2 regions of the Allobosea sp. MMO-172 genome follow, and region 1 is predicted to be linked to the other one. Evidence: predicted binding sites of a transcription regulator. Region 1 holds the regulator's gene; the other holds the start of a gene.
The links. The regulator LexA, encoded in region 1, represses DNA repair genes until DNA is damaged. The targets are predictions, from matches to a motif close to TGTTCNNNNTGTGTTCNG.

Region 1 (14,771 bases):
CCAACAGCACGATCGACCGTGGCGCCAGCCGTGACACGGTGGTCGGTGAGGGCACCAAGATCGATAACCTCGTCCAGATCGGCCATAACTGCGTGATCGGGCGCCATTGCGTGATCTGCGCGCAGACCGGTCTCGCGGGTTCTTCCACGCTGGAGGATTTCGTGGTGCTCGGCGGCCAGGTCGGGCTTGCCGGTCATCTCGTCATCGGCGCCGGCGCTCAGATCGCGGCGCAGAGTGGTGTCGCCGGCGATGTCCCGCGCGGCGCGCGCTATGGCGGCTATCCGGCCCAGCCCGCGCTCGGCTGGGCGCGCGAGACGGCGCTGCTCAAGACGCTGGTCGCCAATCGCGGCAAGAAGCCCGGCGCAGCACAGGAGTGACCCGGCGTTTCCACTGCCGGATCGGCGCTTTCTATCGCGAATGCTGAGAATTTTGTTGCCGAACCCGCTCCGTTTCCGGCAAAGCGGCGGAAGGCTTTGAAAACGTGGCGGGTTGCAGGGGCGTTGCCTGCTTCCGGTTACTAAAATGAGTGCAAGGCGCTGCCCGGCGAAGGCACGCGGGAGAAGACAGACCATGAGCGAGGCGACGACGGCACTGGGTGTGATCGACATCCAGAAGATCATGGCCAGCATCCCACATCGTTATCCGTTTCTGCTGGTCGATCGCGTCGTCGAGATCGACGGCGATACGTCCGGCGTGGGCATCAAGAACGTGACGGTCAACGAGCCGCAGTTCACCGGCCATTTCCCGGAGCGGCCGGTGTTTCCGGGCGTTCTGATGATCGAGGCCATGGCCCAGACGGCCGGTGTCCTGGTCGTCAACGCGCGTGGCCCGGACGAGAAGGCGGTCCAGACCGTCCTCTTCACCACGATCGACAAGGCGAAGTTCCGCAAGCCGGTCACGCCGGGTGACCAGATCCGCTTCCACCTCACCAAGCTCGCTCGCAAGCGCAATATCTTCTTCTACCGCGGCGAGGCGCGCGTCGATGGCGTGCTCGTGGCCGAAGCCGAAATCTCGGCGATGGTCGTTTGAGCGTTGAGCCGGTTCAGGATCAGGACAGCGCCTCGATGAGCGTTACTATCCACCCCATGTCGCTGGTCGACCCGAAGGCCCGGCTGGGCGCGGGCGTGAAGATCGGGCCTTTCTGCGAAGTCGGCCCCGATGTCGTGCTCGGCGAAGGCGTCGAGCTCGTCAGCCATGCCGTCGTTGCCGGCCGCACCACGATCGGTGCCCGCACGCGCATCTTCCCCTTCGCCTCGATCGGCCATCCGCCGCAGGACCTGAAATACCGCGGCGAGCCCTCGACCCTTTCGGTCGGCGAGGATTGCCTCATCCGCGAGGGCGTGACGATGAATCCCGGCACCGAGGGCGGTGGCATGGAGACCGTCGTCGGCAATCGCTGCGCCTTCCTGGCGAACTCGCATGTCGGGCACGATTCCAAGATCGGCAATAATGTCGTGTTCTCCAACAACGCGATGTGCGCCGGCCATGTCACGGTCGGCAACTTCGTCATCGTCGGCGGCGGCGCCGGCCTGTTGCAGTTCATCCGGATCGGCGACCATGCCTTCATCGGTGGTGGCGCCGGTGTTACCAGCGACGTCATTCCCTTCGGCCTCGTGCGTGACAACCCCGGCCACCTGGCCGGGCTCAACTTGATCGGGTTGAAGCGGCGCGACTTCAGCCGCGAGCAGATCAACGAGTTGCGCCGCGCCTATCGTCTGCTCTTCGCCGACGAAGGCACGCTGGCGGAGCGCGTCGAGGACGTCGCGGCGGAGTTCTCGAAGCAGCCGCTGATCGAAGAAATCCTGAACTTCATCAGGGAAGGCGGCGGCAAGCCGCTCTGCACGCCGCGGGATGCTGCCGCAGCGGAGCGGTGAGCGCCAATCCGCAAGGAGCGGCGCGCGGCCCGCTCGCGATGATCGCGGGGAGCGGCGATTACCCGCTCCAGCTCGCGCGCATCGTGACCGAGGGCGGCGAGCGGCCCTATATCGCGGCGCTCGACGGCGCCGCCGATCCTGCGTCCTTCGGTGAGGGCGCGGATGTCCAGACATACCGGCTGGGTCAGCTCGGCAGCCTGCTCGAAGAGCTTCGCCGCCGGGGGATCGCCGATATCGTCATGCTGGGCGCCTTGCCGCGGCCGAGCTTCGGCTCGCTGCGGCCGGAAGTCTCGACGCTGAAATACCTGCCGCATTTCGCCAAAGCCTTTCAGGGCGGGGACGACCACCTGCTGCGCGGCGTCGTCCGCTTCTTCGAGATGCAGGGCTTTCGCGTCCATGGGCCGGCGGGTATCGCGCCCGAGATGACCGCGCCCACGGGGGCGCTCGGTCGCAAGCAGGTCAATCCCGAGCAACGGGCCGAGCTCGAGCGCGGCTTCTCGCTGCTGGCGACGCTTTCGCCCTTCGATGTCGGACAGGCGGCGATCCTGGCCGATCACCGCGTGGTCGCGATCGAGGCCGCCGAAGGCACGGATGCGATGATCCGGCGCGTGGCCGATCTGGTGGCGCGCGGACGGCTCAAGATCGGCAAGGGCGACGGCTTTCTGGTGAAGGTGCCGAAGACCGGGCAGGACCTGCGCGTCGACATGCCGGCGATCGGCCCGGATACGTTGCGCAACATCGCCGAAGCCGGGCTTTCCGGCATCGGCGTCCGGGCCGGCGCGGTTCTGGTCGGCGACCGCGTAGCGCTGGGCCGGCAGGCGGATCAGCTGGGCCTCTTCGTCGAGGGCTTTCCCTGATGCGGCCCTTCCGGCTGGCAATCATCGCGGGCGAGGCCTCAGGCGATGCCCTGGCGCTGCGCTTCCTCGCTGCCTTGCGCGAGCGCATGGGCGATCGTCCGATCGAGCTTTGCGGCGTGGGCGATCACGGCCTGCCGGAGGCCGGTCTCAAAACGCTGTTTCCCCAGACCGATATCGCGGTGATGGGCTTCGGCCCGGTGATCGCGCGCCTGCCCTTGCTGCTGCGGCGGATGGAAGATGCGGCGCGCGGCATCGCCGCGTTCCAGCCCGACCTGCTGCTGACGATCGACAGCCCGGATTTCTGCCTGCGCGTCGCAAAGAAGGTGAGGGCACGCGCGCCCTCCATCCCGATCGTGCACTGGGTCTGCCCCAGCGTCTGGGCCTGGCGTTCCGGCCGGGCGCGCCGCATGGCGCCGCATGTCGACCGCATCCTGGCTCTGCTGCCGTTCGAACCGGCAGCGCTTGCGCGGCTGCATGGCCCCGAGACTGTCTATGTCGGCCATCCGCTGATGGAGCGGTTGGCCGAGATGCGCCCCGACGCCGATGCGCAGCGCCGTCGCGACGATGCCGGGCAGCCAACGATTCTCGTGCTACCCGGCAGCCGGCGCTCCGAGATCCACCACCTGATTCCGGTTTTCGGCGAGACGGTCGCGAAGGTCGCAGCAATGGCGCCGGGCGCGCGCTTCGTGTTGCCGGCCGTGCAGCGGCTGCAGCCGATGATTGCCGAGGCGATGGCTCATTGGTCCGTCAAGCCGGAGATCGTCACCGGCGAAGCGGCCAAGCTCGCGGCGTTCCGCGAAGCCCGTGCCGCGCTGGCAGCCTCGGGGACCGTGACGCTGGAGCTCGCCCTGTCGCAGATACCGACCGTCGCGGCTTATCGCGGCGCCGGCTGGGAGGCTTTCCTGGCGCGGCGCCTCGTCAAGCTGCCGAGCGTCATCCTGCCCAACCTGATCCTCGGGCGGAGCGTCGTTCCCGAATTCATCCAGGAAGAGGCGACCGCCGACGCGCTGAGCGGCCAGCTGCTTGCCGCGATGGCCGAAGGCGGCAAGCGTCAGGAACAGCTCGACGGCTTCGCCGAGGTCGAGACGATCATGCGCTCGGCCGGGCCGAGCCCGGCGGCGAACGCGGTTGCCGCGGCTCTCGAACTGGTCGCCTCGCGGAGCGGCCGCGAGGCGACGCAGGCCTGAGCCGGCTTACGGGCGCTTACTCGACGACCGCGCCCGACGCCTTGGCGATCGGCGCCCATTTGGCGAGCTCGACCTTGACGTGCTCGCCGAGCTGCTCCGGCGTCGAGCCGACGATATCGGCGCTGACGTCGTTGAGCTTCTTCTTGACGTTCTCGTCCTTGAGGGCCTGGTTCGCGGCCTGATTGATCTTCTCGACGATCGGGCGCGGCATGTTGGCCGGGCCGAACAACGCGTTCCAGGTATAGGTCTCGTAGCCGGCAAGGCCGCCTTCGGCGATCGTCGGCAGATCCGGGAAGGAAGAGACGCGCTCCTTCGTGGTGACGCCGATCGCGCGCAACTGGCCGCTCCGGATGAAGCCGGCAGAGGAGGGCAGGTTGTCGAACATGATCGGTACCGCGCCCGCGACCACATCGTTCAGGGCAGGTCCGGCGCCGCGATAGGGTACATGGTTCATCTGGACGCCGCCGAGCGACTTGAACAATTCGCCCGAGAGATGCAGCGGCGTGCCGACGCCGGAGGAGGCGTAGGAGTACTTGCCCGGATTGGCCTTCAGCACCTCGATGACCTCCTTCACCGTCTTGGCCGGGAAGTCCGGATGAACGACCATGACGTTCGGCACGATCGCGAGCAGGTTGATCGGGGTGAAATCCTTCACGGCGTCGAATGTCACCGTCTTCAGGATCGCCGGATTGAGCGCATGGGTCGAGATGGTGCCGAGCAGGAGCGTGTAGCCGTCAGGCTGGGCCCGGGCGACGGCGGTGGAGCCGATATTGCCGCCGGCACCGGCCCGGTTCTCGATCACCACGCTCTGGCCGAGGATCTCGCCCATCTTCTGGCCGACGAGCCGGGCGACGATATCGGTCGAGCCGCCGGCGGCGAAGGGGACGATCAGGTTGATCGGGCGGCTGGGAAAATTGGCCTGTGCGCGTGCTTGCGTGCCGGCGAGGCCGGCGGCGCCGGCCGCGATGAGGAAGGAGCGGCGGTCGAGAAAGCGGCTTTCGGTCATGAACGGATCTCCGTGGAAAGAGGCAATTCTAGACGGACGCGCCAGCGGATCACTCGCCCCGCTCTGATCAATCATCGGAAACAATAAGGGCGCGGTGGAGACCACCGCGCCCTCACAGACATTCGAGCTTTCGCCGGGATCAGCGACGGCCGATCGGGGTGTAGTCGCGCTGCGGCGAGCCGGTATAGAGCTGGCGCGGGCGGCCGATCCGCTGGGACGGATCCTCGATCATTTCCTTCCACTGGGCGATCCAGCCGACCGTGCGGGCGACGGCGAAGAGCACGGTGAACATCGAGGTCGGGAAGCCCATCGCCTTGAGGGTGATGCCCGAATAGAAGTCGATATTCGGGTAGAGCTTCTTCTCGATGAAGTACTCGTCGGAGAGCGCGATGCGCTCCAGCTCGACGGCGACGTCCAGCAGCGGGTCGTCCTTGATGCCGAGCTCGTTGAGCACCTCATGCGTGGTCTTCTGCATGATCTTGGCGCGCGGATCGTAGTTCTTGTAGACCCGGTGGCCGAAGCCCATCAGGCGGAACGGATCGTTCTTGTCCTTCGCCTTGGCGATGTATTTCGGGATGTTGTCGACCGAGCCGATCTCCTCGAGCATCTTGAGCGCCGCCTCGTTGGCGCCGCCATGGGCGGGGCCCCAGAGGCAGGCCGTGCCGGCCGCGATGCAGGCGAAGGGATTGGCGCCCGAGGAACCGGCGAGACGGACCGTCGAGGTCGAGGCGTTCTGCTCGTGGTCGGCGTGCAGGATGAAGATGCGGTCGAGCGCGCGCGACAGCACCGGATTGACCTTGTACTCCTCGGCCGGCACCGCGAAGCACATGCGCAGGAAGTTCGAGGTGTAGTCCAGCGAGTTCAGCGGATACACGAAGGGCTGACCGACCGAGTACTTGTAGGCCATAGCGGCCAGCGTCGGCACCTTCGCGATCATGCGCATCGAGGCGATCATGCGCTGATGCGGGTCCGAGATGTCGGTCGAGTCGTGATAGAAGGCCGACATGGCGCCGATCGAGGCGACCATCACCGCCATCGGGTGCGCGTCGCGGCGGAAGCCCTGGAAGAAGCGGGCCATCTGCTCGTGCACCATGGTGTGGCGCGTGATGCGATAATCGAAATCGGCCTTCTGGGCGGCCGTCGGCAGTTCCCCGTAGAGCAGCAGGTAGCAGGTCTCGAGGAAGTCGCCATGCTCGGCGAGCTGATCGATCGGGAAGCCGCGATAGAGCAGGATGCCCTGGTCGCCGTCGATATAGGTGATCTGCGACTCGCAGCTCGCCGTCGAGGTGAAGCCGGGATCATAGGTGAACATGCCCGTTTGGGCGTAGAGCTTGGCGATGTCGATGACGGCGGGGCCGACCGACCCCTCCTTGATCGCCATGTCGACGGTCTTGTCGCCGACCTGGAGCTGGCTGTTACTTCCGCTCATCGATACCGATCCTTTCAAGGCTCGCTGCTGTTCAGCCCCGGTTTCGCCTCTCCGCGCTTTCGCGCCGGGCATCTCGCATCCGAAGGCCGCGATGTGACGGGCGCATGTCGAAAGGAGATGGGAAGAGGCGGTCCATGTGACTGATTTACAAGCAATATTCGTGCCCGCCGCGCTGGCGCGCTGCAATGCACTTGCGCGTCACTAGACCATTTGCGCAGTGCATTCAACCGAGCCAAAAGGCGGTTGGAGCCGCGCTGCGCTCATATCTGCGCGAGCAACTCCGCCGCCGTCTTTGGGACGGCGGCGGCGGGAGGTCTTCAGGCGGATCGGGCGGGCCTTTCCGGGCCTTCGAAAACCGTTCAGGCGGCCTGATCGGCGAGCCGCGCCAGCGTCTCTTCGCGGCCCAGAACCGCCATGACGTCGAACAGGCCCGGCGACATCGCACGGCCGGTCAGCGCGGCGCGCAGCGGCTGCGCCGCCTGGCCGAGCTTCAGCCCGCTTTCCTCGACATAGGCGCGAACCGCCGCTTCCAGCGGGGCCGGCGACCAGTCGGCGACGGCGGCGAGCTTTTCCGCGATCTGCGGCAGGCGCTGGCGGGCGGCCTCGTCGAGCAGGCCCCTGGCCTTGTCGTCGAGCTGCAGCGGGCGCTGGGCATAGAGATAGAAGGCGCTGTCGAGCAGTTCGATCAGCGTCTTGGCGCGCTCCTTGAGGCCAGGCATTGCGGCGAGGAACTTCGCCTCCAGCTCCGGCGAGAGCGTTGCCTCCACTCCGCGCGCCGGCCCGATCTCCGGCAGGATGACCTTGAGCGCGTCGAGCAGGTCCTGGTCGCTCGACTGGCGCATGTAGAGGCCGTTAAGGTTCTCCAGCTTGGCGTAGTCGAAGCGGGCTGGCGAGCGGCCGATCGAGGACAGCTTGAAGGCGTCGATCATCTCCTGCGTGGAGAAGACCTCCTGGTCGCCATGGCTCCAGCCCAGCCGCACCAGATAGTTGCGCAGCGCCGCCGGCAGATAGCCCATCGAGCGATAGGCATCGATGCCGAGCGCGCCGTGGCGCTTCGAGAGCTTGGCGCCGTCCGCGCCGTGGATCAGCGGGATATGCGACATGCTCGGCACGTCCCAGCCCAGCGCGTCGTAGATCTGCGTCTGGCGGGCGGCATTGGTGAGGTGGTCGTCGCCGCGGATGATATGGGTCACGCCCATGTCGTGGTCGTCGACGACGACGGCGAGCATATAGGTCGGCGTGCCGTCCGAGCGCAGGAGCACGAGATCGTCGAGATTCTCGTTCTGCCAGACGACGCGGCCCTGCACCTCGTCATTGACCACGGTCTCGCCGGTCTGCGGCGCCTTGAGGCGGATGACCGGCTTCACGCCTTCCGGCGCGGTCGACGGATCGCGGTCGCGCCAGCGCCCGTCATAGCGCAGCGGCTTGCCCTCGGCGCGGGCCTTCTCGCGCATCTCCTCGAGCTCGGCCGGGGTCGCATAGCAGTGATAGGCCTTGCCGGCGGCGAGCATCTGCTCGGCGACCTCGCGATGCCGGGCGGCGCGCTGGAACTGGTAGACGGTCTGCCCGTCCCAATCGAGGCCGAGCCATTCCAGCCCGTCGAGAATCGCGGCGATGGCGGCATCGGTCGAGCGTTCCCGGTCGGTATCCTCGATGCGCAGCAGCATCTTGCCGCCTTGCCGGCGGGCATAGAGCCAGTTGAACAGCGCAGTCCGGGCTCCGCCGATATGCAGGAAACCGGTGGGCGAGGGCGCAAAGCGCGTGACGACGGCGTTGCTCATGGGAGGGAACTCCGGCCGGGCGGCGTAAGGCCGTCCGGGGCAAGACAGGGGAATGGTGCCAGGTCGTGCCATGACACAAGTCGTGACATGACAACCGGCGCGCGCCCTGTAACATGCCTTGGCCGGAAAGGTTAAGCGGTCAAATCGCAACGCCGGCAGGGGGAGGCGGGCGATGCAGCCGGCGCCGCCGGGGCAGGGAGAGCAGAGCGGCCGGCGCGGCGCGCGCGCCGATGCCTTGCCGGCTTGGCCCGGCGCTTCCGCACCGCCGTTGGCGAGCCTGCGCCCCTTGCTTGGACAGCTCCGGCTCCGTTTGCAGCAGGGATTCACGCTGGAGGCCGAACGGCGCCGGCCCTTCCTCTGGCTGCCGATCGCCATGGGCGTCGGCATCCTGCTCTACTTCGCGGCTGATCGTGAGCCGGCATTATGGGCTCCGCTGCTCGGACTAGCGCTGAGCGGCGCGGCGGCCTTCATGCTGCGCTTTCGTCCTGCGGCATCGATGGTCTGCCTCGCGATAGCGGCTGGCTTCCTGGGCTTCGCCGCCGGCGTCTGGCGCACGGCCGATATCGCGGCGCCGATGCTGGAACGGCCGCGCATCGGCAAATTGACGGGCTTCGTCGAGAGCGTCGAAGCCCGCGATAGCGGCGCGCGACTCGTCGTGCTGGTGACCGATCTCGCTAATGTGCCGCTGGACCAGCGACCGAAACGGGTCCGCGTCAATATCCGGCAGGGCTCGGTCGCAGCCGGAGACCATATCGTCGCGACCGCGCGCCTGCTGCCGCCTCCGGGGCCGGCGCGGGCGGGCGGCTATGATTTCGGCCGCGACGCCTTCTTCCGCGGAATCGGTGCCGTCGGCAGCGTTTCCGGCAAGATCGCGCTGGCGCCGGCGCCTTACCCGATGCCGACGCGCCTCGCGGTCGACGTGATGATCGACCGCGCCCGCAATGCCCTGACCAAACGCATCGCCGAAGTCGGAGGCGGGCAGGGCGGGGCGGTTGCCGCCGCGCTGGTCACCGGCAAGCGCGGCCTGATCACGGAAGCGACCAATAACGACCTGCGCGCCGCCGGCATCTACCACATCGTCTCGATCTCCGGCCTGCATATGGTGCTGGCGGCCGGCACGATCTTCTGGCTGGTGCGCGCGCTGCTCGCCCTGTCGCAGACGGTGGCGCTGCACTGGCCGGTCAAGAAGCTCGCCGCGATCGCGGCCATGGTCGGCGCGACCGCCTATTGCATCTTCTCGGGCAGTGATGTCGCGACCGAACGCTCGCTGATCATGACGCTGGTTATGCTCGGCGCGATCCTCGTCGATCGCGCGGCGCTGAGCATGCGCAACCTCGCGCTCGCCGCCATGATCGTGCTGCTGCGCGAGCCGGAGGCGCTGCTCGGCCCAAGCTTCCAGATGTCCTTCGGTGCGGTCGCGGCGCTGATCGCCTTCGCCGAGCGCTGGGAGAGAAGAGACCGCAGCGAGCCGCCGCCGGCCTTGCCCTGGCCGCTCGGGCCGATCTGGACGGTGGCGCTCGGCATCCTCGTCACCACCATGCTGGCGACGGCCGCGACCGCACCCTTCGGCGCCTATCATTTCCAGACCTTCAACCCCTTCGGCCTGCTCGGCAACGCGATGGCGCTGCCCTTCGTCTCGCTCTTCGTGATGCCGGCGGCGGTGTTCGGCGTGCTGGCCTACCCGTTCGGACTGGACTGGCCGGCCTGGGCCTTGATGGGGCTCGCCTCCGATGTCGTGCTCAGGGTGGCGCATTGGGTTGCGACCATCGACCATTCCACCGTGACGATCGCAGCCTTCGGCCCGGCCGTGCTGGCCTGCTTCGCGATGGCGCTGCTCTGGCTGACGCTCTGGACCACGGGCTGGCGCTGGCTGGCCGCCGTGCCGCTCATCCTCGGCGTGGCGATAGCCGGCAAGCCGGAGCGGCCGGAAATCCTGATCGAGCGCGACGGCTCCGGGCTGGCGGTGCGCGGGCCGGACGGACGCCTCGCGATCGCGGGCAAGCCCAGCCGCTTCGTCCTGCAGCAATGGCTTGCGGCCGATGGCGACAACCGCTCGCCGGACGATCCTACGCTGCGCAACGGCATCGCCTGCGACCGCCTGGCCTGCGTGGCGCAGACAGCCGACAAGCGCACGGTCTCCTATACGCGCGAGCGCCTTGCCATCATCGAGGATTGCCTGCGCGCCGACCTCGTCGTCACCGCCATCCCCTGGAGCGGAGCCTGCAAGGCCAGGCTGGTCGAGCGCATGGCGCTCACGCGCGACGGTGCGACCTCGCTCTACCGGACGACGGCAGGGTGGAGCAGTCGAACCTCGGAACCAAGCGCCGCCGATCGCCCCTGGAGTCGCCGGCGTGAGCCTCGTCCGGTTGAGGTTGCAAACCGGTCGGCCGGTCAGCCTGCGACGGTACAACCCGCGTCAGCGATCGAGAGCGAAGCCGATGCGGATGTCGAGCGCCTTCAGTAACGCCGCATCAGATTGACGAGGCGGCCCTGGATCTTGACCCGGTCGGGGCCGAGCACGCGGGTCTCGTAAGCCGGGTTCGCCGCTTCGAGCGCAATCGAGGAGCCGCGCTTGCGCAGGCGCTTCAGCGTCGCTTCCTCGTCGTCGATCAGCGCCACGACGATGTCGCCGGTATTGGCGGTGTCCTGCCTGCGGATGACGACCGTGTCGCCGTCGAGAATGCCGGCCTCGACCATCGAATCGCCGCGTACTTCCAGCGCGTAATGCTCGCCCGAGCCGAGCATGTCCGGCGGCAGCGAGACCGTGTGGCTGCGGCTCTGGATCGCCGAGATCGGCGTGCCTGCCGCGATCCGCCCCATGACCGGAATGGCGATGGAATGCCGGCTGTCGTCCTCGATGGCAGCGGGGCGAGGCTTGGCGACGCTCGGCTGCGCGCCGAGACCACCCTGCACGACGGCGGGGCTGAAGCGGGGCCGCGGCTGCGGCGCGCCGAGCCCGTCCGGCATCTTGATGACTTCGAGCGCGCGGGCGCGGTTCGGCAGGCGGCGGATGAAGCCGCGCTCCTCCAGCGCCATGATCAGGCGGTGGATGCCGGATTTCGAGCGCAGGTCGAGCGCGTCCTTCATCTCGTCGAAGGAAGGGGGCACGCCACTTTCGCGCAAGCGTTCCTGGATGAAGCGCAGGAGTTCGTGTTGCTTGCGTGTCAGCATGGTCGCCGCCAGCCCCTCAAAGCGCAGATTCGAAACAAAGCACGAACACCATACGCGTTCTGCTTGTGTTCCGCAAGCTGCTACCGCAAGGGCAGGATATGGCAGGGGTCGCCCTTCCTGGCCGGCGCGGCATGGGCCGGGCGGATCGTGAGGGCTTGCGCGCGCGCCAGCGTGCCGAGCATCGAGGAATCCTGCCGGTCGAAGGGCGTTGCGACCCAGCCTTCCGGAGTCAGAATCAACTCCGAGCGCAGATAGTCCTCGCGCTCGTCATTGCCGGGCATGTCGCGGCCGAGGATGGCGGGGATGCTGCGGTCGCGATCGGCATCGGCGATGCCGAGCAGCGCCTCGATCAAGGGCAGCACGAAGAGATGGCCGCAGACGATCGAGGAGACCGGGTTGCCCGGCAGCCCGACCACGACCATCCGGCCGAGCCGGCCGGTCATCATCGGCTTGCCCGGCCGCATCGCGATCTTCCAGAAGCCGAGGGTCATGCCGGCGCGCGTCAGCGCCTCCTGAACGAGGTCATGCGCGCCGACGGAGGCGCCGCCGAGCGTGATCAGCACATCGGCATCGGCCTCGCTCGCCCTTGCGATCTTGCTGGCCAGATCGGCATGGTCGTCGCGCGCGATGCCGAGATCGAGCACGGTGCCGCCGGCCTTCTCGACAAGCGCCGCGAGCGAGAACGAGTTCGAGGCGACGATCTGGTCGCGCCCGACCGGTTCGCCCGGCGCCACCAATTCGTCGCCGGTGGCGAGGATCGCGACCCGCGGCTTGCGCCTGACCGGCAGGGCCGGATGTCCCATCGCGGCGGCAAGCCCGAGCGCCGCGCTGTCGAGCACGCGGCCGGCCGAAAGCAGGACGTCGCCCGCGTGGAAATCGAGCCCGGCGGCGCGAAGGAACTTGCCCTTGGCCGGCGGGATGCGGACGCGGATGACCGGGCTGCCGACGCCGTCAGCGTCTTCCTGCATCAGGATGGTGTCGGCTCCGTCAGGCATCGGCGCGCCCGTGAAGATGCGCACGGCCTGTCCCGGCCCGACGGCACCCTCATAGGCCCGGCCGGCGGCGGATTCGCCGATGACCGAGAGCGAGACGCCTTCCGCCATCTCGTCGCCGCGCACGGCGTAGCCGTCCATGGCAGAATTGGCGAAGGGCGGCTGGGTCCTGAGCGCCTTGACCTCGCCGGCGAGCACCCGCCAGGCGCATTGCGCCAGCGGCAGGGTTTCCGCTCCCGTCGGCCCCGGAATGCTGTCGAGCAGCGCCTTGCGCGCGACGGGGACCGGAGTGAGCGCCATCAGAGCACGATGCCGAAAAGTGGGAACCGGTTTTCGGACGCCATCGTGCTCACTCCTCTAACCAACTTTAGCCTCGTAGTCGCCGGACTGGCCGCCGGATTTGTGCAGCAGACGGATATTCTCGATCCGCATCGCCCGGTCGACGGCCTTGACCATGTCGTAGACCGTCAGGCAGGCGACGGAGACGGCGGTGAGCGCCTCCATCTCGACGCCGGTCTGGCCCTTCATTCTGACCTCGGCGCGCACGCGCACGCCCGGCAGGGCCTCGTCGATCTCAAGATCGACGGCGATCTTGCTGAGCAACAGCGGGTGGCAGAGCGGGATCAGCTCATGCGTGCGCTTCGCCGCCATGATGCCGGCGAGGCGCGCGGTGCCGAGCACGTCGCCCTTCTTGGCGTTGCCGTCGCGCACGATCGCGATCGTCTCCGGTGCCATGACGACCTGGCCTTCGGCGATCGCCATGCGGGTCGTCTCGGCCTTGCCGCCGACATCGACCATATGCGCCTGGCCTTGCGCGTCGAGATGGCTGAGCCGGCTCACGCCGCGACGGCCTTGCCGGTGAGCAGCGCCTGCGTCGCGGCGGTGACGTCGGCCTGCCGCATCAGGCTCTCGCCGACGAGGAAGGTGTTCACGCCGATCCGGTTGAGCCGGGCGATGTCTTCATGTGTGAAGATGCCGCTCTCGCTGATGACGATGCGGTCGGCAGGCACGCGCGGGGCCAGCCGCTCGGTCACGGCGAGATCGACATTGAAGCTGCGCAGGTCGCGGTTGTTGATGCCGAGCAGGCGGCTTTCGAGCTTCAGCGCCCGGTCGAGCTCGGCATCGTCATGGACCTCGACGAGCACGTCCATGCCGAGCTCGCGCGCGGTCTCGTTCAGGGCGCTTGCGGTGGCGTCGTCGACGCCGGCCATGATGATCAGGATGCAGTCGGCGCCCCAGGAGCGGGCCTCGTAGACCTGATAGGGCTCATAGAGAAAATCCTTGCGGAGCGCCGGCAGGCCGGCGGCCTCGCGCGCTGCGGTCAGGAATTCCGGCTGGCCCTGGAAGGAGGGCGCGTCGGTCAGCACCGAGAGGCAGGCCGCGCCGCCGGCCGCATAGGCGCGGGCGAGCGAAGGTGGGTCGAAATCGGCGCGGATCAGCCCCTTGGACGGGCTCGCCTTCTTGATCTCGGCGATCAGAGCGGGCTTGCCTTGAGCGAGCTTGCCCGCCAGCGCATCGGCAAAGCCGCGCGGCTTGGCGGCTGCGCGGGCGCGGCGTTCGACCTCGGCCTGCGGAACCGCGGCTTTCGCCGCCGCGATCTCCCGGCGCTTGTAGGCTTCGATCTTCGCGAGGATATCGGTCATGCCGGCCTCACGCGTTCGAGGCTTTGACGAGCGCGGCAAGCGTCGCCCGGGCCTTGCCGGAATCGAGGGCTGCCGTCGCCTGGGCGAAGCCGTCCTTCAGGTCCTTGGCCTTGCCGGCGACGAGCAGCGCTGCGGCCGCATTGAAGGCGGCGATGTCGCGGAAGCCGGTCTTGTCGCCAGCGAGCACGGCATTCAGCGCCGCCGCGTTCTCTTCAGGCGTGCCACCGCGCAGAACCTCGGGCTTGGCCGGTTCGAGGCCGACATCGGCCGGGCTGATCGAGAAGCTCTCGATCTTGCCGTTCTCCAGCGAGACGACGCGGGTCGGGCCCGTCGTGGTGATCTCGTCGAGCCCGTCGGAGCCATGCACGGCCCAGACGCGGGTCGAGCCGAAGGAGGCGAGCACCTTGACCATCGGCTCCAGCCAGGTCTCGGAGAAGGCGCCGATGAGCTGGCGCTTGGCGCCGGCCGGGTTGGAGAGCGGGCCGAGCAGGTTGAAGATCGTGCGCGTGCCGAGTTCGGTGCGTACCGGCGCGACATGGCGCATCGAGGCGTGATGCGTCGGCGCGAACATGAAGCCGACGCCGGCCTCGCGGATGCAATGCTCGGTCGCGGCCGGATCGAGCCCGACCTTGACGCCGAGCGCGGTCAGCACGTCCGCCGCGCCGGAGCGTGAGGAGGCGGCGCGGTTGCCATGCTTGGCGACCGGCACGCCGCAGGCCGCGGTGATGATCGAGGCCAGCGTCGAGACATTGTAGGAGCCGGAGGAATCGCCGCCGGTGCCGACGATGTCGATCGCCTCGGGCGGCGCCTTCACCGGCAGCATCTTGCCGC
Region 2 (14,771 bases), on a different contig from region 1:
GCGGTGAGAGCCTGGGCGATGTCGCCGCGGCGACTGGATTCTGCGACCAGCCGCATTTGACGCGGGCCTTCAAGGCGCGGCTCGGAGTAACGCCCGGGGCCTTCCGCGCCGCGCATGCCGGCTGAACGACAAGCTTCGAAAGAACCGACACTCCATGTCCACGATGCGTGACGACATCAGGCGCGGCCTGAGCGATATCTGGCCGGCCGCCGTGGCGGCGGCGCCGATCGGGCTGCTCTTCGGCGCGGTGGCGGCCAGCAAGGGGCTCTCGCCCCTCGAAGTCTTCCTGATGAGCCTCATGGTCTTCGCCGGCGGGGCGCAGTTCGCCGCGATCGAGCTCTGGGCGAGCCCGGCGCCGGTGGCGGCGCTGGTGTTCTCGACGCTGCTGATCAATGCGCGCCATGTGCTGATGGGGGCTTCGCTCGCGCCCAAGCTCCAGGGTTTCAGCCGCTGGCAGAAATTCCTCGGCCTCTATTACATGGCCGACGAGAACTGGGCGCTGGCCGAGAAGCGCGCCCGCACGCATCGCCTGACGCCGGCCTACTGGTTCGCGATGGTCATTCCCTTCGTTGCGGGCTGGCTGATCAACTCGACACTCGGCGCGATGATCGGCGCCGTGTTGGGCGATCCGAAGCGGCTCGGCGCCGATTTCGCCTTCACGGCGCTGTTCATCGCGCTCGTCGCCGCGTTCTGGAAGGGCCGGGTGACGTTCTGGACGGTCGCGGCCGCCGGCATCGCCTCGGCCGTGACCTATCGGCTCGCCGGGCCGCCCTGGCATGTCGCGGCGGGGGCGCTGTGCGGATTGCTGGCGGCATGGCTCGCCGCAAGTGGCGAAGAGCAGCCGGTCACCGAGGAGGCCAAGGCGTGAGCGTCGATCCGATCAATCTCCTCGCCTTCCTCGGCATGGCGATCGTGACCTATTTCACGCGCGTTGCCGGGCTGGCGCTGGCCGGGCGGCTCAGCCTCTCGCCGCGGGCGCAGGCCGCCTTCGACGCGATCCCGCCCGCCGTACTGATCGCCGTGATCGCGCCAAGTGCGCTCGCCACCGGCTGGGCCGAGACGGCGGCGGCAGCGGTGACGGGGCTTGCGGCGACGCGACTGCCCTTGCTGGGTGTGGTCGCTGTCGGGGTTGTCGCGGTGGTCGGGTTCAGGATGGTGATGTGACGCTCTTCCTTCTCCCCTCGGGGGAGAAGGTGGCAGCGCGGAGCGCTGACGGATGAGGGAATGAAGGGCGTCGCGCTGCCCTCATCCGCCTGCCGGCACCTTCTCCCCGTAAAAGTCGGCTGTTGCCGACTTTGACATCTTGAGTTCCCATCTCGGGCAAGCCCGAGATGGGTGGGAGAAGGGAGAAACTCACAAAGCCCGGCAGGCCTGCTCCAACCAGGCCTTCGCCTCGCCCTCGACCTGCGGCGCGAGCTTCTCCCAGACCGTGGCGTGATAGGCGTCGATCCAGGCGATCTCGCTGGCATCGAGCAGGCTCTTCTCGATCAGGGCGCGCTCGTAGGGGCACCAGGTAATCGTCTCGAAGCCGTAGATCGTCCGCTCTGCGCCGGGGATCTGGCGCTCCTCGACCACGATCAGGTTCTCGATGCGGATGCCGTATTCGCCCTGCTTGTAGTAGCCGGGCTCGTTGGAGAGGATCATGCCCGGCTCCAGCGGCGTGGTGCCGAGCTTGGAAAGCCGCTGCGGGCCCTCATGCACCGAGAGATAGCTGCCGACGCCATGGCCGGTGCCGTGGTCGAAATCGAAGCCGCCCTGCCAAAGCGGCAGCCGCGCGAAGGCATCGAGCTGCGCACCCGAGGTGCTCTTGACGAAGACCAGCCGCGAGATCGCGAGGTGGCCCTTGAGCACGCGGGTATAGCGGTCGCGCATCTCGGCCGTGGGCGTGCCGATCACCATGGTGCGCGTGATGTCGGTGGTGCCGTCCTCGTACTGGCCGCCTGAATCGACCAGGAAGATGCCGGGCTCCAGCTTGCGGTTGGTCGCCTCGCTGACGCGGTAATGCGGCAATGCCGCATTGGGGCCGGCGCCGGCGATGGTGGTGAAGGAGACGTCCTTGAGCAGGCCGGTCTTGAGCCGCTCGGCCTCGAGCGCAGCAACGGCATCGATCTCTGTCAGGCCGCCCTTCGGCGCCTCGCGCGCCAGCCAGGAGAGGTAGCGCACCATGACGGCGCCGTCGCGCAGATGGGCGTTGCGGGCGCCGTCCAGCTCGGCCGCGTTCTTGCGCGCCTTCATCAGGGCGATCGGGTCGGTGCCGGCATCGGGCGTGCCGCCGGCCTCGCGGATCAGGGTCGCCAGTGCGGAAGCAGCGGTTGTGGCATCGAGCCGGACCTTGGCCTTGGCCGCACCGAGCTTCGCGATCTGCCTGTCGAGCTCGGCCGGAGGGGCGATCTCGCCGACGGCGCCGATCGCGTCGCCGGCCTCGTTGGTGATCTTCTCGGGCGCGAGGAAGACGGTCGGCCGGCCCTCGCGCGGGACGATGGCATAGCCGAGCGGCAATGGCGTGTGCTCGACATCGCCGCCGCGGATGTTGAAGATCCAGGCCAGCGCGTGCGGATCGGAGACGACGAGCGCGTCGATCTTCGCCTCGGCCAGCGCCTTCTGGATGCGGACGAGCTTCGAGACGCTGTCCTCGCCGGCGAAGGCCGCCGGATGCGCCTTGACCGGTGCAGTCGGCGGTGCCGGGCGGTCGCTCCAGAGCGCGTCGATCGGGTTGGCCTTGACGGCGACGAGGCTGCCGCCGGCCGCGGCCGCAGCCTTTTCGAGCCGGGCGAGGCCATCGACCGTATGCAGCCATGGATCATAGCCGAGCTTGCCCCCAGCCGGCAGGTTCTGCTCGACCCAGCGCTCCAGCGGGGTCTCTTCCATGCGAACGGGCGTGACGACCGCAGTGTCGGTCTGCTCGGCCGACTGGATGGTGTAGCGGCCGTCGACGATCAGCGCGGCCTTGTCGGCCAGCACGACGGCGTTGCCGGCCGAGCCGGTGAAGCCGGTCAGCCATGCCAAGCGGGCCATATGGGCGGGGACATATTCGCCCTGATGTTCGTCGGCGCGCGGGATCACGAAGCCGTCGAGCCCTTGCACGGCAAGAGCCTTGCGCAGCGCGGCGACGCGGCCGGCAACCAGCTTGGGGTCGCTCGGCTCGGAGAAGGACTGGAAGCGGCAGGTCGGCAGGGTCGAATCGGTCATGGCGGGGTCCGGCTTAGGTCGGGCCATCGTCGCCGCGCGCCCGCGAAAGCGCCAGCGCAAATGCGTCCGCCGGGCACTGCCCGTTCCGTGGGACGGCACTGCCTCTGCGCTCCGCATTGTGCCGTGTGGTTATGCAATCTGCGCAAACATTAACGGATATGGACGGATCGCATGCGTTTTCTGCATATCTTGCATATGCGAACATATCTTCTCGCAAGTGCGAAATGACCCCACCTTAGTCGCATAAGAGAACGAGGAGGCGACCGGGACTGTCCTTCGTTTTTCGGAGATAGACCCATGACCTATGTGTTGAACAATGCCGACGTGCTGCCCGTACCGGTTCAGGCCGGTGCCAAGACCCGCTCCGACAAGCCGGGCCTGATGCAGCGCTTCTATGCCGCGCTCGTCGTGAGCCGCGCGCGTTCCGCAGCCCGCGAACTGCGCGCCCGCAACCTCCTCGTCAACGAGGCAGAGCTCGTGCTGGGCGGCTACCCGTCCGCGACGCTGTCGAGCGACGTTTCGCTGCCGTTCAATCGCTGAATTCACGCCGCTGCGGCCTGAGGCCGCGCAGCTGACAACCCCTGAGGACCATCATCATGATCGCCATCATCAAGCACATCTACGAACAGATCGCCGATGCCGCGAAGTTCACCGCCGCCGTCTGGCACGATGCCCGCAGCCTGCAGGCCGATGCCGAGAAGAAGTACGGCTATATCGGCTTCTGAGCCGAACGAGTAACGGCCTCGCGCTTCCCTCGGGAGCGCCGGAGGTCAGGCAAGGCGGCGCGGCCTCGGGGCTGCGCCGCCTTTTTTCATGACCAGCGTCGCCCAGCCTTCGCGCAGCGAATGGCTCGCGAGATAGACGCCCTGGTGCCGGTAGGCCGAGACGACGCCGACGACATCCATCGCCAGCAGGCCCGACAGGATCAGCGTGCCGTTCGACGAGAGCACGCGGGCGATCGACGGTGCCAGCCGCTTCAGCGGGCCGGCCAGGATATTGGCGAAGACGAAGTCGAAATGGCCGGGGCGCCAGGCCTTGGCATGGCGCAGGCCGGGCGCGACATAGAGATCGAGCGCGTTCGGCGCGTGGTTGAGCCGGGCATTATGGGCGGAGACCTCGACCGCGACCGCATCGATATCGCCGGCGACGACCTTCCGCTTGATCTGCTTGGCGAGAGCTAAGCCCAGAATACCGGTGCCGGTGCCGATATCGATGCCGTGGCGCGGGCGGCGCTTCTTCAGTTCGGCATCGAGCGCGAGCAGGCAGCCGGCGGTCGTGCCATGATGGCCGGTGCCGAAAGCGAGCGCGGCCTCGATCTCGATCGCGACATCGTTGGTGCGGACGACGTGACGGTCATGCGCGCCGTGGACGAGAACGCGGCCGGCGCGGACCGGCTTCAGGCCGTCCAGGCTGTTGGCGACCCAGTCCTTGGTGTTGACGGTGGTGAAGGGCGTGTTGTCCACGAGTTCGCCGACGATCGGACGCAGCAGATCGCGCACCGCTTCCTCGTCCGGCGGGTTGGCGAAATAGATCTCGACCTTCCACGGGATGTTCATCGAGAGCGTGGTGATGCCGTCCTCGACCTCGAAGGCGGAAATCGCCGTCTCGGTGGGATCGAAGATCTCGCCGAGCAATTCGGTGAGGGCCCGGGCCTGTTCGCCCGAGGTGGAGAGTTCGAGGACGGTCGCGACCGTCGCTGGCAGGAGGCCTTCGCGCATGCGCTGGCCTTAGCAGTGCGCGGCGGGGTTGTCATGGTCGGGTTTGCCCCGACCATGACGAAAGCCGGTGTCAGCCGTGCTGCGCGTTGAGCCCAGCAAAGACCTGCGCAAAGCTGCCGGTCGCCTCGGCGAAGCGCAGCGGCTTGCAGCGCTCGACGATGACCTCGGTGGCCTCGGGCTGGGTTTCGAGGATCGTCATCACCTCGTTGGTGAAATCGGCGAGCGGCATCGCAGCCGGATCGACCGCCTGATGCGGCCCGAGCAGTTCTGTCTGCACATAGGGCGGGGCGATCTCGATGACCTCGACTGACGTGTTTTTCAGCTGCTCGCGCAGGCCGATCGACCAGGAATGGATCGCGGCCTTGGTCGCGGAGTAGGTCGGGGTCGCCGCCAGCGGCACGAAGGCGAGCCCTGACGAGACGGTCAGGACAGTGGCCTGCGGCTGCTTCAGGAGATGCGGCAGCAGTGCGGTCGTCAGGCGGATCGGCCCGAGCAGGTTGGTCGCGATCGTCTCCTCGGCGATGGCCAGGTTGTCCGCGGCCGGCACGTTCTCAGGCTTCATGATGCCGGCATTGTTGATGACGGCATTGAGCTGCGGAAAGCGCGCGGCGGCCTGCCGGGCGAAGGCCGCGATATCGGCCTCGTCCTGGATGTCGAGCAGCATCGATTCCATGCCGGGATTGGCCGCGGTGACCGCATCGAGCACGGCTTCGCGGCGGCCGGCGATCACGACCTTGTTGCCCTTGGCGTGCAGCGCCTCGGCAAGGGCCCGGCCGATGCCGGAGCCGCCGCCGGTGATGAGGATGGTGTTTCCGGAAATCTTCATGGCAAAGCCCTCTCGTGGTTGCACGAGACGAGATGGCGCCCATACTCTTCAATGGAAAGAAGGCGCCCAGAAGTGCCATACGCACCAAAAGGAGAGTGTCGGATGCAGGCGATCCGGACCGCCATGGCGGCGATGCATCAGCGCAGCGAAGCGATCCCACCGGTCAGCCCGGCGGTAGAATCTCTGGTGCGGCAGGTGATCGCGCAGGTCGCCGATAAATGGACGATGCTGGTGCTGGAAGCACTGGAGGAGCACGGGACGCTGCGCTTCACGGAAGTCGGCCGCATCGTCGGCGGCATCAGCCAGAAGATGCTGACCAAGACGCTACGCGAGATGGAGCGCGACGGGCTGGTCACTCGCACGGTCCATCCGGTGATCCCGCCGCATGTCGATTACACGCTGACCGAACTGGGCCGCGAGCTCAGCGCCGCCTTCTGCGGGGTCTGGACCTGGGCCGAAACCTATTACGCCGAGGTTTCGGCCGCGCGGAAGGCGTTTCGCGAGCGGGAAGAGGGGTAGCGGCTCGGCGGCCGCGCTCAACCACGAGACGATTGGGGGAACTGCCCGCCGTCATCGGCATCGAGCGTGATCGCCAAGGTCAGGTGACGCGGCCGCGTCAGCGCGAAGATGACGGCTTCGACGACATCGCGATTGCTGCCACGGTTGCCCTTGCTGCGCTCTGTGTTCGCCTGCCATTCGGCGTCGCCCGGCAGCATGTCGTCGAGATAAGGCGGATGCACCGCGATCGAGCGGATCGGCGATCCCGCGAGCATCTGACGAAAGCCGTCGGCGAGCGCAGCCTGCGCGTGCTTGGCGGCATAGAAGGGGACGGAGACGCTTTGCAGAGCGGCATTGGGCAGCCCGCTGATCGAACCAATGGTGACGATGTCCGGACAGCTCGAACGCCGCATCGCCGGCAGCAATGCCTGTGTCAGTAGGAAGGTGCCGGAAACCGCCGCGTTGACGACGCCGAGTACCTCTTCGGCGGAATAGGCGGTTTCGCGCCCCTCCAGCCACATCGCGCCATTGTTGATGAGGATGTCGATATCCTCGCTGTCGGCGAGCTTTCGGCCGGCGGTTTCGACCTTGGCGGCATCGGCGAGATCGAGCGTGACGAGGCGAGGCTCGCGACCGGTTCGTTCGCGAATGATCGCGGCAGTATCCGACAGCCCGGCTGGATTGCGGCCGCAGAGCACGACGCTGCTTCCAGCCTCGGCCAGCGCAATGGCAAGTGCCGCGCCTAGTCCACGCCCGGCGCCGGTGATCACGGCCCGTCGACCTGCAAGACCTTCTGTCTGCATCGTCATGTTACCTTTTCGGCCCGACGGCCGCTTGGACGGCGCCAGAGCGCTCAGAGGTCCTTGGTCAGGTAGATCCGGGTCGCGCCGGGCGGCTTCGGGGCGATCTCGCCGAAGACCTGCCAGCCGAGCTTCTTGTAGAACTCCGGCGCCTGGAAACTGATGGTGAAGAGCACGGCCTTGCTGCAGCCGCGCCGGCGCCCTTCCTCCTCGGCCATGGCGAGGATGCGGCTGCCGATGCCGGTGCCACGCAGGCTCTTCGGCAAGTAGACGGTGTCGATGAAGAGCAGCCCGAGCGAGGTGCGGCCCGCGAGTCCGCCGATCGGCTTGCCCGTCTCGGGATCGGTGATGCGAATCTGCAGTTCCTGCCGATCGTGCCGGCCGATCGCGGCGTCGTTATAGTCTTTCAGGCCTTCGCCGAGCAGCTTGCGAAAAGCGTCGTCTTCGGCGTCGGTGAGGGTGATCTCGGGAGGCATGGTCGGTCGTCTGCTCAAGAGTAGTGTTCGTTGGCTCAGCCGGCCTTCTGCACGAACGAGTCCAGCACCATCTTCCGCCCGGCCTTGTCGAAATCGACCGTCAGCTTGTTGCCGTCTACGCTCGCCACAGAGCCAGGGCCGAACTTGACGTGGAAGACGCGGGCGCCCTCGCCATAGGCGGATTCGCCTGAGGATTTTGCCGTCAGTTCGCCCTCGATCAGCAGCGGGCCGCGCTGGCGGGAGGAGCCGCCGAAGTTGCCCTGACCGAAGCCGCGGCCGCTTTCGGAGAAGCCGCTGTTCTTCGCCCGGTTCTCCTGCGCGCGCTGCCAGCCCGGCGTGTTGTAGGTCGAGCCGAAGCTCTCCATCCGGTCGAAGCGCGAGGCGCCGTAGCCGCCTTGCGAATAGCTGGTCGGGGCCTGCTCGACCTCGACATGCTCCTCCGGCAGTTCGTCGATGAAGCGGGAGGGCAGGCTGGTCTGCCAGAGGCCGTGAATGCGGCGGTTCGAGGCGAAATAGAGCTTCAGTTTCTTGCGGGCGCGGGTGAGGCCGACATGGGCGAGGCGGCGCTCCTCCTCAAGACCGGCGCGGCCGCTCTCGTCGAGGGCGCGCTGGTTCGGGAAGAGCCCTTCCTCCCAGCCGGGCAGGAAGACCGTGTCGAATTCCAGCCCCTTGGCGGCGTGCAGCGTCATGATCGAGACGCGGGCCTCGGCCTCGCCATCGGCGACGTCCATCACCAGCGAGACGTGTTCGAGGAAGGCCGGCAGATCGGGGAATTCGTCGAGCGAGCGGACCAGTTCCTTGAGGTTCTCGAGCCGTCCGGCGGCATCGGCCGAGCGGTCCTTCTTCCACATCTCAGTATAGCCGGATTCTTCCAGCACCAGCTCGGCGAGCTCGCCCTGCGGCATGTGCTCGGCGCGTTTCGACCAGCGGCCGAAGGCGTCGACCAGTTCGCGCAGGGCCGTACGGGCCTTGGGCTTCAACTCGTCGCTCTCGACCGCGGCGCGGGCCGACTGCATCAGCGAGAAGCCGGTGGCGCGGGCGTGGTTGTGCAGGAGCTGGACGGTCGCGTCGCCCAAGCCCCGCTTGGGCACGTTGACGATGCGCTCGAAGGCGAGATCGTCGGTCGGCGAGACGACGCAGCGCAGATAGGCGAGCGCATCGCGGATTTCGGCGCGCTCGTAGAAGCGCGGGCCACCGATGACGCGATAGGGCACGCCGGCCTGGACGAAGCGCTCTTCGATCTCGCGCATCTGGGCGGAGATGCGCACGAGCACCGCGACCTCGGCGAGGTTGTATTTCTTGGCCTGCATCGCCTCGATCTCGTCCGAGATCAGGCGTGCTTCCTCCTGGCTGTCCCAGGCGCCGGTGATGGTGACTTTCTCGCCGAGCGCATCCTCGGTGCGCAGTGTCTTGCCGAGGCGGCCCTCGTTGCGGGCGATCAGCTTGGAGGCGGTGGCGAGGATATGGCCGGTCGAGCGATAGTTGCGCTCCAGCCGGATCACGGTCGCGCCCGGAAAATCGTGCTCGAAGCGCAGGATGTTGTCGACCTCGGCGCCGCGCCAGCCATAGATCGACTGGTCGTCGTCGCCGACGCAGCAGATGTTGCGGCGGCCCTGCGCCAGCAGGCGCAGCCAGAGATACTGCGCCGTGTTGGTGTCCTGATACTCGTCGACGAGGATGTAGCGGAAGCGGTCGTGATAGGTCTGGAGCACGTCCGGATAGTCGCGAAACAGCGTCAGGCAGTGCAGCAAGAGATCGCCGAAATCGACGGCGTTCAGCGCCGTCAAGCGCTCCTGATAGGCGGCGTAGAGCTTGCCGCCCTTGCCATTAGCGAAGACGGCGGCCTCGCCATGCGGCACATCCTTGGGCGCAAGGCCGCGGTTCTTCCAGCTGTCGATGAAGCCCGCCAGCATGCGGCCGGGCCAGCGCTTCTCGTCGATGTTCTCGGCCTGGATCACCTGCTTCATCAGGCGGATCTGGTCGTCGGTATCGAGGATGGTGAAGTCGCTGCGCAGGTCGAGCAGTTCGGCGTGGCGGCGCAGGAGCTTGGCCGAGATCGAGTGGAAGGTGCCGAGCCAGGGCATGCCCTCGGCGACGGGGCCGACGAGATGGGCGACGCGCTCCTTCATCTCGCGCGCCGCCTTGTTGGTGAAGGTCACCGCGAGGATCTGGGAAGGGTAGGCGCGGCTGGTCGAGATCAGGTGGCCGATGCGGGTGGTCAGTACGCGGGTCTTGCCGGTGCCGGCGCCCGCGAGCACCAGAACCGGGCCTTCCGTCGCCTCGACCGCCTGGCGCTGCTCCGGGTTCAGCCCCGCGAGATAACCGGCCGCCGGCTGCGCGGCAGCGCGCGCGGCGAGGCCGCCGGGGCGGGGCGAGGGAGCGGAAAAGGGGTCTGCGTCGGACAAGGGTGTGCGCTGCTCGTGCGTGATTCGTTCTCCGGCGAATATAGGGCGTCGCTGTCAGGATTGCGCCCTGCCGGAGCGATCATTTTATATCCCGTTCCACAGGGAGGTGGCAGCAATGACCGGACAGGGCGGAGCAGAGCGCTGGGAGGTCACCAATCAGGTGCCGGTGCTGGCCGGCTACGACGCCTTCGCCGCCGATCCGGTGCTGCCGGAGGTCGTCTCGACTTTCGGTGCCGACTGGGCGCGCGAGCGGCTGCACGAGGCGGGGCGGACGGTCGGCTCGGCGCGAGTGCAGGAGCTGGCTTATCTCGCCAATCGCCATGCGCCCGAGCTGAAGGCCTTCGACCGCTTCGGCAACCGCATCGACGAGATCGCCTTCCATCCTGCCTGGCATGAACTCATGGGCCTCGCCATCGGGCAGGAGACACATGCGCTCGCCTGGAACCGGCCCGAGCCCGGCGCGCAGGTCGCGCGGGCCGCCCTGCAATATCTCTGGTACGGCGCGGAGAGCGGCATCTGCTGCCCGATCAGCATGACCTATGCCGCCGTGCCGGTGCTGAGGCAGGATGCGGCGTTGTGGGAGCGATGGGGCTCGCTCGTCACCTCCAACCGCTACGATCCGCGACAGGGGCCCGCGCATCTCAAGGCGGGCGCGACCGTCGGCACGGCGATGACGGAGACGCAAGGCGGCTCCGACCTGCGCCAGACCCAGACTTCCGCGGAGGATAATCACGACGGCACCTTCTCGGTGCACGGGCGGAAATGGTTCTTCTCGGTGCCGCATTCCGACGTGTTCCTGACGCTGGCGCGTACCGGGGAAGGCATTTCCTGCTTCGTCGTGCCGGGCTGGCTGCCGGACGGCGCGCGCAACGGCGTTGCGATCCAGCGCTTGAAGGACAAGGTCGGCAACCGTTCGAACGCATCCTCGGAAGTCGAATTCAGGGGAGCCATCGGCCATCTCATCGGTGAGCCGGGCCGGGGCATCCGCACGGGGCTGTCGATGAACCACAATTCGCGGCTCGATATCGCGGCGGCATCTTCCGGGCTGATGCGGATGGCGGTGTCGCTCGCGGCGCATCATGCGCATCATCGCCGCGCTTTCCAGAAGGCGCTGATCGACCAGCCGATCATGCAGAATGTCCTCGCCGATATCGCGATCGAAGCGGAGGCGGCGGCCTGGCTGGCGTTCCGACTGTTCGCGGCGCTCGACCGGCAGGAGGCGTCCGAAAGTGAGCGGCTGTTGGCGCGTGTCGGTGCGCCGATCGCAAAATACTGGATCACGCGGCGGGCGCCGGCCGTCGTCACCGAGGCGCTGGAATGCCACGGCGGCAACGGCTTCATCGAGGAGAACCCGATGGCGCGGCTCTACAGGGAGGCGCCGCTCAACGCGATCTGGGAGGGATCGGGCAACGTCATCTGCCTCGACGTGCTGCGCTCGCTGGCGCGCGAGGAGGGGGCGGTTGACGTGCTGCGGGCGGAGCTGACGGCGGCTGCCGGGGCGGACCGGCGCTATGATGCGGCTCTGAAGCGGCTGGAGGGCGAGTTGCCCGAGATGATGCGCAACGAGGGGCAGGCGCGGCGTTTGACAGAGAAGCTGGCGCTGCTGCTCCAGGGCTCGCTGCTGCTGCGCTTCGCGCCGGTTGCCGTGGCGGATGCGTTCATTGCGACGCGGCTGGGCGATGGCTGGGCGGGACAGTTCGGCGATTTGCCACCGTCGGTGGATGCTGCCGCGCTGGCGCGACGGGCGGTGCCGGCTGTTTCGTAGAGCACTTCCGTCATTCCGGGGTCCGCCGCTGCGCGGCGCCCCGGAATGACGAAAGCGCGACTCAAGCCGCTTCCGGCTCGAAATTCATCGCCTCGCCATTGATGCAGTAGCGCAGGCCGGTGGGCGGCGGGCCGTCCGGGAAGACGTGGCCGAGATGGCCGCCGCAATTGGCGCAGTGAACCTCGACGCGGAGCATGCCGTAGCTGCGGTCCTCGGTGGTGCCGACCGCACCTTCCAGCGGCTGGTCGAAGCTCGGCCAGCCGGTGCCGCTCTCGAATTTCTTGCCGGACTTGAACAGCTTCTGATCGCAGCCGGCGCAGGAGAAGATGCCGGCGCGCTTCTCGAAATTCAGCGCGCAGGAGCCCGCCCGCTCGGTGCCGTGGCCGCGCAGGATGCGGTACTGCTCAGGCGTCAGGCGTGCGCGCCACTCGGCGTCGGTGAGCTGGAAGGGGAAGCTCTCCTCCTGCTTCTTCTCGGCCCCGAACATGCTCATCAGACCCATCGCGATCTCCTTCCTGGCGGGAGCGCCTCATCGGCTTTCGTGTCGCCAATATGGGGCTTCGCGCGCGGAATTTCAGCCCCGCCGATCTCCGGTCGTTTCACGATGCCGTGGCATCGTCACCGGACCGTCACGCGACTCCTCTAGCAGCCCGGCCACCCGCAAAGGGAGGAAAACCGGTGACCGAACAGGCGACGCAAACGGCACGCGCGGCCCGCCGCATGACGAGCTCAGGCCTGGGACAGGCCGTCCGGCGCAGCAAGACGCTCTCCAAGGCCGGCCTGCTGGAATGGCTGTTCGCCCGCGCCTTCTCGGGGTTGGTCTATCCGCAGATCTGGGAGGACCCGGTCGTCGACATGGCGGCGCTTGAGCTCAAGGCCGGCGACCATGTCGTGGCGATCGCCTCCGGCTCCTGCAACATCCTCTCCTATCTGACGGCCGCGCCGATCCGGGTCAGCGCGGTCGATCTCAACGCCACCCATATCGCGCTAGGTCGGCTCAAGCTCGCGGCGCTGGCGCGGATGGACAACCAGGACGATTTCCTGCGCTTCTTCGGCCGGGCCAATGAGAGCGCCAATGTCGCGCTCTACGATCGCGAGATCGCTGATCATCTCGATGCCGTCTCGCGCGGGTACTGGGAGGGGCGGGGACTGAACGGCCGGCGCCGGATCAACCTCTTCGCTCGGGGGTTCCATCGCTATGGCCTGCTCGGCCGCTTCATCGGCACCGGGCATGTGCTGGCGCGGCTGCTCGGCGGCAATCCCAAGGCGATGCTGGCGGCGCGCGATCTGGCCGAGCAGCGGGCGCTCTATGACAGGCATCTCGCGCCGGTTTTCGAGCGCAAGCTGGTGCGCTGGCTCGTGCGGCAGCCCGCCTCGCTCTACGGGCTCGGCATCCCGCCGGCGCAATACAAGGCGCTGGCCGCCGATGGCGAGGACGGCATCCTGGGGGCGTTGAAGCTCCGGCTGGAGCGTCTCGCCTGTGATTTCGACCTGAAGGACAATTATTTCGCCCAGCAGGCCTTCGGCCGGCGCTATGGCGAAGGGCCGGATGCGGCCTTCCCGCCCTATCTCCAGAAGCAGCATTTCGCGGCGGTGAAGGAGCGGGCTCCAAAGGTTTCCTATCGCCAGAGTGCGGTCACGGCCTTCCTCGAAGATCAGCCGGCCGAGAGCTGCGACGCCTATGTGCTGCTCGACGCTCAGGACTGGATGAACGACGCCGATCTCACGGCCTTGTGGTCGCAGATCACGCGGACGGCCCGGCCGGGCGCGCGGGTGATCTTCCGCACCGCCGCCGACGAGCGCCTGCTGCCCGGGAGGGTGCCGGCCGCGATCCTCGACCAGTGGCACTACGCGGAAGATAAGAGCCGCGAGCTCTGCCGGCAGGATCGCTCGGCGATCTATGGCGGTTTCCACCTCTATGAGCTGAAGGGGCCGGCGCAGTGAGCGCGGCCGAGGCTGCGGGCGGCTCGGCTGCCGGGCTGATGGACCGGATCTACCGGCACCAGCGCCATATCTACGATGCCAGCCGGAAATTCTATCTGCTCGGCCGCGATCAGCTCATCGACGGATTGCAGCCACCGAAGGGCGGGAGCGTGCTGGAGATCGGCTGCGGCACCGGGCGCAACCTGATCCGCATCGCGCAGCGCTATCCGGATTGCGCCTGCCACGGGCTCGACGTCTCGAGCGCAATGCTGCAGACGGCGCAGGGCTCGGTCGCGAAGGCTGGGCTTGAGGGCCGGATCCGGCTCGCGCAGGCCGATGCTACGGGCTTCGATCCCCAAGTGCTGTTCGGCCGCGCCGGCTTCGACCGGATCGTGATCTCCTATGCGCTCTCGATGATCCCGCCCTGGCAGGGCGTCGTCACTGAGGCCTTGCGCCGACTTAGCCCCGGTGGCTCGCTGCATATCGTCGATTTCGGCGATCAGGCAGGCTTGCCGGCACCATTCAAGGCAGTGCTGCTGCGCTGGCTCGCGCTGTTCCATGTCACGCCGCGCGAGGGGCTCCCCGAGGTCGTGCGAGGGATGGCCGAGGCGGCAGGTGCCGATTGTCGGGTCAGTGCGCCCTATCGCGGGTATGCGGTCCATGCGGTGGCCACGCGGCGTAGCGGCGCGCTGGTCTAGCGCCTATGCTGTCGGCGATGGATGCCGCCGACGCCCCGCCCGACCAGAGCCGCTTCGAAGCCCTGCGCGACCGGCTGCGCCAGCTCTATCACGGCCGCTCGCCCGCCGCCTTGCGCTTCCAGGCCGTGACGACGGTCATCGACCTGCTGATCATCGCCTTCTTCATCCTGACGCCCTTGCTCAGGGAGAACGCGGCTTTCCTCTGGATCGACTATTCCGTCGCGGTGATCATGGTCGCCGAGATCGCGGCGCGCCTGCTGGCCTCGTCCAACATGCTCAGGCTGCTGCGCCAGCCGTCCATGCTGCTCGATCTCTTCATCCTGCTGACGCTGCTTGCGCCGCAATGGCTGGAGAATTTCGGCTTCCTGCGCATCCTCCGGCTGTGGTCGCTCTCGCATAAGGGCATCGTCTGGGCGCAGTTTCGCGAAACCCGCTTCCGCGAATGGGAGAACGTGGTTCGTGCGCTGAGCAAT

Region 2: WFK61_RS10185 (ATP-dependent helicase) is a predicted target of LexA. The motif match lies at 9,927-9,944, and genes of this name have one in related genera.

The regions. Positions count from the first base shown of each region.
Region 1 is NZ_JBBCUM010000024.1:12,195-26,965, reverse strand. It holds gene lpxD (UDP-3-O-(3-hydroxymyristoyl)glucosamine N-acyltransferase) at 1-377, shown strand, start outside; gene fabZ (3-hydroxyacyl-ACP dehydratase FabZ) at 571-1,029, shown strand; gene lpxA (acyl-ACP--UDP-N-acetylglucosamine O-acyltransferase) at 1,065-1,874, shown strand; gene WFK61_RS24495 (LpxI family protein) at 1,871-2,731, shown strand; gene lpxB (lipid-A-disaccharide synthase) at 2,731-3,918, shown strand; gene WFK61_RS24485 (Bug family tripartite tricarboxylate transporter substrate binding protein) at 3,935-4,924, opposite strand; gene gltA (citrate synthase) at 5,064-6,353, opposite strand; gene gltX (glutamate--tRNA ligase) at 6,713-8,134, opposite strand; gene WFK61_RS24470 (ComEC/Rec2 family competence protein) at 8,307-10,598, shown strand; gene lexA (transcriptional repressor LexA) at 10,592-11,305, opposite strand; gene WFK61_RS24460 (molybdopterin molybdotransferase MoeA) at 11,386-12,597, opposite strand; gene moaC (cyclic pyranopterin monophosphate synthase MoaC) at 12,655-13,137, opposite strand; gene trpC (indole-3-glycerol phosphate synthase TrpC) at 13,134-13,940, opposite strand; gene trpD (anthranilate phosphoribosyltransferase) at 13,948-14,771, opposite strand, start outside.
Region 2 is NZ_JBBCUM010000005.1:224,198-238,968, forward strand. It holds gene WFK61_RS10130 (AraC family transcriptional regulator) at 1-125, shown strand, start outside; gene WFK61_RS10135 (AzlC family ABC transporter permease) at 155-868, shown strand; gene WFK61_RS10140 (AzlD family protein) at 865-1,164, shown strand; gene WFK61_RS10145 (aminopeptidase P family protein) at 1,354-3,189, opposite strand; gene WFK61_RS10150 (hypothetical protein) at 3,487-3,729, shown strand; gene WFK61_RS10155 (hypothetical protein) at 3,786-3,914, shown strand; gene WFK61_RS10160 (50S ribosomal protein L11 methyltransferase) at 3,960-4,907, opposite strand; gene WFK61_RS10165 (SDR family oxidoreductase) at 4,978-5,733, opposite strand; gene WFK61_RS10170 (winged helix-turn-helix transcriptional regulator) at 5,857-6,252, shown strand; gene WFK61_RS10175 (SDR family NAD(P)-dependent oxidoreductase) at 6,270-7,040, opposite strand; gene WFK61_RS10180 (GNAT family N-acetyltransferase) at 7,085-7,525, opposite strand; gene WFK61_RS10185 (ATP-dependent helicase) at 7,543-9,912, opposite strand; gene WFK61_RS10190 (acyl-CoA dehydrogenase family protein) at 10,028-11,677, shown strand; gene msrB (peptide-methionine (R)-S-oxide reductase MsrB) at 11,739-12,170, opposite strand; gene WFK61_RS10200 (BtaA family protein) at 12,398-13,621, shown strand; gene WFK61_RS10205 (class I SAM-dependent methyltransferase) at 13,660-14,298, shown strand; gene WFK61_RS10210 (potassium channel family protein) at 14,316-14,771, shown strand, end outside.